Regions from separate parts of the Romboutsia sp. 1001285H_161024_C4 genome, predicted to be linked through region 1. Evidence: riboswitches for the same ligand, from Rfam matches in the RefSeq annotation. Region 1 holds a riboswitch; the other holds the start of a gene.
The links. A riboswitch is a leader RNA that binds a small molecule or an ion and turns the genes downstream of it on or off. The one in region 1 is predicted to bind cyclic di-GMP.

Region 1 (4,686 bases):
AATAACAAATATAGCTATAAGTGCTATTACTATAATTAGTAATAATCCGGCTACTATATATCCTGTTGTTTTTAATAACTTAGCCACTTCATCTTCATCACCTAATGCATTTTTTAGATTCTTTTTAGCATTTGCTTCAAAGTCCATAGCAACAACTACTACATCATCGCCTCTATTTTTTTCTACACCAATGGTATTAGATACCATATCTTTAACGTCTTGAATATCTCCCGCATCTAATTTGCCATCTATAGCAACCGAAGCAGTTATTCTATTTAATTCACCTTGAGCTTTAACAGTTTTAATTTCTGTCTTTCCTACTTCATACTTTATATCTTCACTTTTACTTTCAGTAGTTCCATCATTTACATTGCCTTTATTATTCATATTGTTATCAACAGTACCACCTGTATTTACTGGCTCTGTAGATTTATTTTCACTTTTTGACTCACTTACTATAACCTTGTTAGGATCTATTATCGTTTGAGTTTTTTCATTAGTGTCAAAATTCAAATCAGCATTAACAGTTGCTCTTACTTTTCCTACTCCAAATATAGGTTCAAGTAATCTAACTATATCTCTTTCTAATCCTTTATCTAGATCTCTTTCTGCCTTAGTTGCAATATCAATCCCATTAGAATTATCGCTAGAATTTGCTTTTCCATTTTCATCAAATATTCCTTCTGATAATAAGACCATATTTTGGTTGATTACCTCAACATTTTGTTTCGGTATATTTGGTGTACTTGCGGATACTAAAGATATTATAGATTTAACTTGTTCTTGACTTAATTGTTCTCCTACATTTAAATCTACATAAACGGCTGCTTTTCCAGGTATGCTCTCTTTAGCAAATACAGATTCTTCACCTTCTGTTATATGAACTCTTGCATCTTGTACTTGCGGAAAAGTTTTTATAGTTTTTTCTAGTTCACCTTGAATCATTCTTTGTTTTTTTACCTCAAATTCCTCATCTGTAAGACCTAACGATGATCCTTCATCCATAAGTTCAAATCCTTTAGAACCATTTGAAACTTTTCCAGATAGTTCAAGTCTTAACTTATCTACCTGATCTTTAGGTACATATATACTATCGCCCTCTATTTTCGTTTCAATTTTTTCTTTTTCTAGTTCTTTAGTTATAACAGATGCATCATTTGAATCTAAACCTGAGAAAAGAACATCATATTTATTATCATTTTTATACTTAATTCCAAATATTATAGCTAATATAATTGCAATCACTCCAACTATAATGGCTATTTTCTTTTCTTTTCTCATTTCCTTAAATTTTTCTTTTCTTGTTTTTATAAAATCTTTTATTTTTTCTATTATCTCTTTAAAATTCATCTATCTGCTCCTTATTAAGGAATTACAATTGCACTCTATTAATTTCTTGGTAAGCATCATATAACTTATTTCTAATCTCAATCATAAGTTGCACTGACATTTGAGATTCTTGTGCTGATAGCATAACATCATGCATAGAAACATCTTCACCTTTTATAAGCGCTTCTATCTTTTCATTTGAATTTATAATACTATCATTTACCTTACCTATAGCATTCTTTATAACATCTTCAAATTGCTTGTCTGGCTTTTCATTTCCTTTAACTTTATATGTAGTCTTATTATTAATAGCATTAGAGAATATATCAGAATTAATATTTATATTACTTATTCCTGTCATTTAACCACCTACTTTCTATCTACCTATCTCTAAAGCTTTAGATATCATATTTTTTTGAGCATTTAAAGTATCTACATTAGATTCATAAGCTCTCGATGCACTTATAAGATCTGACATTTCAGCTAATAAATCTACATTTGGATATTCTACATATCCATCTTTGTCTGCATCAGGATGATTCGGTTCATATATTTTTCTGAGAGGAGATTTATCTTCTTCAATCTTTTTTGTTTTAACTCCTAACATCCCTAATTTTTCATCATAATTTTCTTCAAAGGTAGCTACTTTTCTCCTATATGCTCCTCCATTTTTAGTTCTTGTAGTCTGCATATTAGCAACATTTGAAGATATTATATCCATTCTCATACGTTCTGCTGTCAGACCACTTGCACTAATTCTCATACCACTAAAAACACTCATTTATTTACCTCCCAGATATTATACTTTTTGTCATAGCGATTTTTATATTTGTAAGACTTACTAACGCATTATATTCTAATGTCGTAGCTGCTTGATTAACCTTCTCATGTTCAATATCAACGTTATTCCCATCTTCTCTGACCACAGATTCCTTATCAATCTTTAACTTTATACTAGGAATTTCTAGTTTATTCTTCAAAGTATCTTCGAAACTAACATACTTTCTTTTATACCCTGGAGTATTTATGTTAGCAATATTTTCTGCAATGGCATTACTCCTTAAATGTGTAGCATCTAATCCCATTTTCATTAAATTATAGATTTCCATATTACTCTCCTCCATTAATTTTATAAATCAAAAAACCACTCTCTAAAGAGTAATTTTGTATACTACATAGCATACTATCATTGCTAGAATTTGATTATTTTTTATATAAAATTAAATCAATATATTTATTATTTGTTTCCTTATATTTAATTTTTTTACTATTTTAATTATAAACTTTTACTTATTTTTTTCTATATAATTTATACTATTACATAATTTTTCCTATAATAAAAAATGTAAAATACATAATGAACTTTAATAATTTAATTGAATTATTAGATTTATTAAAATATTATTTCTTCAAAAAAAAATAACTCTAAAGAGAGTTATATAATATCAGCGTCGATAAATAGAGATGCATAATTTGGACACAAACAATCAAAATAATTTATATATTATTCATAATTCTCCAAAATTATAAACCTTATATATCGAAAACAAAAACACACAGTTTTTTGCAACTGGCTAGCATAGTTTCTACTTTAGCTCCTATAGTTTTGCGTCACTAGATTTCTCTAGCTTGCTATTTTGTTTTTCGTTCTTTTTTTACACTTTTCGACATTTTTTTCCATACACTAAATATTATAGTATAATTACCATTTAATCAAGTTTTTATTTGTATTTTCTTACTATTTTTTTTCAAACTAATATTAAAAATATATTTAAACTTATTGGTTAAATCGCAAAGTGTAATTTTATTTTATATTATACGGCTGATATAATTAGAACTTTATATTTTTTATTAAAATAATACAAATTATATATTAGATAACAAACTCTATAACACTAAAAATTTTTAACTTAAACATCCTTATTCAGATTAATTTATAAATATTATAAATTTAGATAATATTCCTATTTTTTTCAATTATGACTGTAGTTTTATTTATAAATTCAAAATATTAAAATTAGAAAATTTACTTTATTTATATCTATATTAGTTCCTAAAGATATTTTTGATATAAATATTGATTTAATACTCAATTATATTAATAAAATTTCTTATGATACTTATCTACCTTATTAATAAATCAAAGCTTATTATAGTAATAAAATGTATATTAAAGTTAGTTTTTACTTAGATAAATTTTATAACATTTGCAACATTAAAATTTATTCTTTCTTTAAAGAAAATTTAATATTGTGTTCATATAATATTATAAAAATTCATAATTTTGAAAAATGATTAAAGACTTTAGTAGTAATTTAACTACTTTTAATTTAGATTTATTTTATGAACTTATCGGGATATGTGTAAAACTATTAATTATTATAAATACTCTTATAGTTAAATTTATATACCTGTATTAATTAATACTTAATATTTTTAATAATAAAATACAAAAAGTCTTGTAAAAATAGTTACTTAATATAATAAGTTATTCATGACTTTTTGTATTTAATATCATTGTGAAATTTTAAAAATAATTATTTTCAATACACTGCTTTATATGTTTGTGAACTTGTTCTCCACAACTACCATCAATATTTGAAAGAACAGTATTTAGTGCATTAATTCTATTATCTTTTTTGTAATCTTTTTTATTGACTACTAAATCTATAAATTTATCTACAGTCATTTCATCTTCACCAACTATATAATTAGAAAATATATCAAATACTTTTTCATGATAGTATTCTCTGTTTAATTCTATGTCATATATTAAAACAGGTTTTCCTGTAGCCATATATTCAATTAATACAGAAGACCTATCTGTTATTAGTGCATCAGATATTTGAAAAGCTTCGTAATAACTAGGTGAATTATCAATAATTATATTTTCTGTATTTTTTGCTGAGCTTAATAACTCTTTATATCTTTTATAGCATTCTGGGGCTCTTGATTTAACATATGAAAGCTCTAGAGGGTGAGGTCTATATATTAATCCATAGTTTAAATCATTTCTAATTTTATTAAAGACTTCTTCAACTTCATCTAATACTTTATCTCTTCCATTTATAACTTTCATTAAGTTTGTAGTCCATAAAAATACCTTTTTACCTTTAAATTTATTTTTATAATATTCATTTGTAGTATTTGATTTTAGACTACTAACTAAAGCATCAAATTTAGGTGACCCAAGAGGCAATAATTTCTCTCTAGCTACCCCACTATATTCTGCAATGTCTGCAAATGCATAAGATTGTACAACAACTTTATCAAATTCTCTTGTTCCTATAAATGAGTAAAAATCTTTATAAAATGAAATTGGATAAGTACCTAATATTCCATAAGTAACATATACTA
Region 2 (4,686 bases), on a different contig from region 1:
GTTTATATTACCAGGGTATTGATTTTTCGGTATTGTTAGTGAGTTTAACTTCTTGTGTTCTCTTGCATAGTCAACTTCAGCATTTACTATTCCAGGATTAACACTTCCATCTTCTAGGTTTCCATATAGCTCAAATCTTCCTAGTGCAATATCTTTACCTTCATTGTATCCACTATCTTCTGCTCCTGTTTCAATATATATAATTTGATCAACCACATCAGTAAAGTTTACAAAACCAGTATTTACTGTTCTTCCAGTTTCATCATAATATACCTTATCACCTAGAGCACTAAATTCTGTTGTTAAATTAGCTCCATCTAGCTTATATACATCATTCTCTCCTACTTGTTCTACATCTAAAACTGTTCTAGGATTTACAAATACACCATATTCAGTTATTTTATGAATATCCTTTTTAAATTCTATATTTTCTAGTTTTAATTCTTTATTCTCTTTATATTCTATTTCAATTGCTTCATTTTTGTTGTTACTGTCATCTTTTATAGCATCAGCATTTACTTTTATAGTACTACCTTGTTCTAATTTTTCGCTAAATAATACTACTAATTTATTTTCTTTTATATATGCTGTTTTCTCTATACTTGTTTTGCTAGTAGCATCGTTTTTTGATATTACGCTTATTTCTTTTGATATATCATCTACATTGCTATTTATATTTTCATTAAACTCTAATACTACTGCTTTTTCATTTGTATTTGATTTTAATACACGAGGCTTTGTTGTATCTTGTGGTGGTCTTGGAGTTGTACTTCCTCCGCCTCCTCCAGTTGATGGTGGGTTTGGTTTATTTCCTTCTAATACTGTATCACCTGCTGGTTTAAATCCTTCTATAGTTCCGTTGTTTTCAACTACAACTCCACTTCCTTCAACTACAATATTTTTTAATGTAGCATCTTTGTCTACAACAACAGTAGATCTACTAGCTTTAACAGTTATTTTTCCGCTATATTTTCCAAAGAATTTAACTTCTAAAAGCTTGTCACTATTTATAGTTAAATCCTGAGTTATTGTTGATGTTGGTCTAAATTCTATAACATCGTGATGATTAGCTTTCTTCAAAGCTTCTTCTAATTCAGCTACTGTCTTAACTACAAAAGTTTCTCTTATTTGAGTGTCTTTTAATGCTTTTTTAGAGTTTTCATTTATTCCTTGTCCTACTTGTACCATTTCTTTAACTTTTTTTCTAGCTATTGCATCTTCTTGTGCTGTATGTAATTTGTTTCCAAGTATTACAACTGGTGAATCTTTCTTAGCTGCTAATGGTCCAACTGCTAAAGCATCTACTAAATGATCTTCATTTCCCATTCCACTTTTAGCATAGAACACATTTTCAACTTCTACATCACTGTAGAACTTATCTATAACTTTTGCATTTGTTTCGTGTCTATCTTCTCCTGCTATTCTTTCTGCATTAGGTAGTTTGTTCATTACTTTATCGCTAACTACTCCACCTACTACATAAGATTTTTTTATTCCTTGAGATTTTATCCATTCTTCACTTTTTCCAAGGCTATCTGTAGATGATAGTATCACTGGCATATTTTTATCCCCTACTGCTGGTGCTACACTTATAGCATCTGGAAGTCCTTTATTTCCACTTACTACTGTTACTTCTTCTATATTTTTAGCTTTATCTATAGCTTTTGCTACTTCTAATGAAGTATCGTATCTATCTTCACCTTTTATTCTATCAACAGCTATGTTCATAGCTTTTAATTCTTCTACTACTTTTGGGCTTACTGAGTTTTCTCCACCTATTATATATACTTTTTCTGCTTTTAATCTAGCTAATTCAGCCTTTGTATCTTCCCCTAATGTGTCTTTTTTAGATAAAAGTATTGGTGCATCTTTTTGAGTTGCAAATGGTGTTGCACTAAGTGCATCTGCTACTTTACTAGAATTTACTATTACTACTTCTTTAGCACTTTTCCATCCTTCATTAGATACGGCTGTTGCTGTTTTGTATCTGTCATTCCCTGCTAACACTTTATCTTTAGTTGTATCTGCAAATGTTGGTGCTAATGTTGTAGATACTATACTAGCTGTTAACCCTATTGCTAATGCTTTTTTTGTTTTAATAAACTTTACTGCTTGTTTATTCATTTTTAATCTCCTTATTTTTATATTTTTTCATAAAAATAGACTAAAAATATTTCTAGATATACCCCTAGAATCAAATTTAGCCGGTTGCACTACTAACTCCATATAATCTAAGTGCCCATGTACAGATTATATTTCAACGTTTCTGCATATGATTCACAATAAATTTATTTTATTAATAAATAATTTTTATTCATATTCATTATATTTCATAATAATTTCGATATCAACCTATTTCAAGCGACATTTTCGCTTATTTTTCGACATTATTTATTTATTTTATTCGACTATTTCATTAATAATACTAAATATGTACCCCTAATTTTTATTTTAATGCTAATTAATTATATTACATTATACTCATTAAAAAAGAGCCCATTTAAGGCTCTTTTATTTAACGATATATTCATTTGTGCTTCCAAGTTCTCCATCATATCTACCAAGTTGCTTGACACATACTTTTTTTATACCATCTACATTATCAATCTCTAAAGTATCATAATCTATTCTTTTAGTTTCTACTTTCTTATCATTTACGTACACATGACTACTATCTGTAAAATTCTTTCCTTTTATAGTAGTTACCTTATCTCCAACTACTACATCATCTATCACTATTTCTTCTAATCCCAATTTCATGTTACTTGCTTTTGGATTATCTTTTTCTTCTAGGTAATACTTTTTCCCTCATTTAATTTTTCCTTATATAATCCCTTTTGTGTTACATTATTTAATTGAATATATTATATCATAACAGTTATTTAATTTATTGTTTAGGCTTTATAATAAAAAACCTACCTCTCATGAGGTAGGTTCTATCTATATTAACACTTTAATTATTTTACTATTTCAACTATCTTTTCTATTACAGTGTTTGCTATTCCTTGTCCTATTTGAACTATCTTCTTAACACCTGTTAACTTTAATTCAGCAGTTTCTTTTTGATCTACTGATAAGTTATTTGTAGCTAATACTATTGGAGCATTTTGGCTTCCTGCTAAAGGAGCTGCAGTTAAAGCATCTATTAAATGGCTCTTTCCTACTCCGTATCCATCTTTAGCTACAAATGCATTTGTAGTCTTATCATTATAGAACTTGTTTATAACAGCAGCGTTAGTTCCTTGTCTATCAGCTCCTGATAATCTTTCTACATTGTTTTTAACATCATCCATAGCGTCTAATTCAGCTTTAACTTCATCAGATACTGAACTAGTTCCACCAACTATTGTCATATCTCTCTTAGCCATAAATTCTTTAGCTTCTTTAGTTATAGCAGCTTTATTTGTTACTACTATTGGAGATTTTGTTTGTGCAGCATATGCGGCTATACTCATTGCATCTACTTCACCGTTTCCACCAACTACGAATGCAGGCTTTTCAGCTCCTGCTTTTTCTCCCTCTACAACTTTTTCAGCTATAGCTAAAGATGTAGCATATCTGTCATCTCCTGATATTCTTTCTACTTTTGTTCCTAATTTAGCTAATTTTGCTTCAGCTTCTTTAGATATTTGGCTCTCTCCACCTACTATGTATATAGTCTTTCCTGCTAATCCATTTATTCCAAGAACTCTTAACATTTCAGCTTCTACTTCAGGAGTTACTCCTGCTTTTTGAGATAATAATATTGGAGCTTTTTCTTTAGCTGCTAATGGTGATGCTGCTAATCCATCTACTATTGCATCTTGTCCAACTAATACTACTGCATTAGCTGTTCCATCTTCAAATCCTTCTTTACTTACTTTTATAGAAGTAGCAAATCTATCATCTCCTGCTAATGATCCAACTAATAGTGTATCTTTATTTTCTAATACTGCTTTAAAGTCTTTCATTGTGTGGAATTCACCTGCTATAGTTGTTTTTCCAACAACATAAGAACCTTTTTTTACAGTTATATCTAATCTTGTTAAAGCATCTCCCTCTGGATTAAATCCTGGTAAATCTGGTAAATCAGATAATACAAACGTTAGAGCTTTATCATTCATAGCTTTTACTAATTCCATACCTTTTGAAGTAAGTCTTACTCCGTCAAATAATTCATTTACATCTATTTCATCAACATTCTTTACTGTTACAACGAATTCATCTTCTACTACTATATCACTTAATTGCTTTTCAAATCCTACTAATTTTTTATTTTCATCTACTATTTTCTTATTAAAGTCTAACTTGTCATCCCCAACTTTAACAGTTACTATATCTTTTGATGATGGTGTTTCTTTTACTGTTACTGTATCTGTAGTGTGTTCCTCTACTAATCCCTTACCAATAAGGTCTGTTAATATTTGATCTACTGATTCGTACTTGTCTACTTTGTAGTCAACAACTTTTCCATCTAATGTTTGGTGACCTTTATCTTTAACAGTTACTTTTATTTCAGCACCTTTTGCTAATCCTTTTATAGCTGTTTCTAATTCTGTTGCATTTTTTATTGCTGTAGAACCTAACTTTATATCATATACATTAGTTCCAACTGTTGCCTTAGATATTGCATCTTCAAACTTAACGTTTAAAGCTTTTCTTATATTCCCTACTAATTCATTTACAGCTTCTTTGTTATTTGAATCT

Region 2: linked by a shared signal. The riboswitch ahead of I1959_RS03680 (cell wall-binding repeat-containing protein) and the one ahead of I1959_RS01295 (flagellar basal body protein) in region 1 are both predicted to bind cyclic di-GMP.

Annotation. Positions count from the first base shown of each region.
Region 1 covers NZ_JADNAJ010000001.1:244,365-249,050, reverse strand. Annotated here, with positions in the region: gene fliF (flagellar basal-body MS-ring/collar protein FliF) at 1-1,350, opposite strand, end outside; gene fliE (flagellar hook-basal body complex protein FliE) at 1,373-1,690, opposite strand; gene flgC (flagellar basal body rod protein FlgC) at 1,706-2,110, opposite strand; gene I1959_RS01295 (flagellar basal body protein) at 2,115-2,438, opposite strand; cyclic di-GMP riboswitch class I at 2,892-2,973, opposite strand; gene I1959_RS01290 (CDP-glycerol glycerophosphotransferase family protein) at 3,857-4,686, opposite strand, start outside.
Region 2 covers NZ_JADNAJ010000002.1:24,317-29,002, reverse strand. Annotated here, with positions in the region: gene I1959_RS03680 (cell wall-binding repeat-containing protein) at 1-2,124, opposite strand, end outside; cyclic di-GMP riboswitch class II at 2,194-2,277, opposite strand; gene I1959_RS03675 (hypothetical protein) at 2,512-2,760, opposite strand; gene I1959_RS03670 (cell wall-binding repeat-containing protein) at 2,958-4,686, opposite strand, start outside.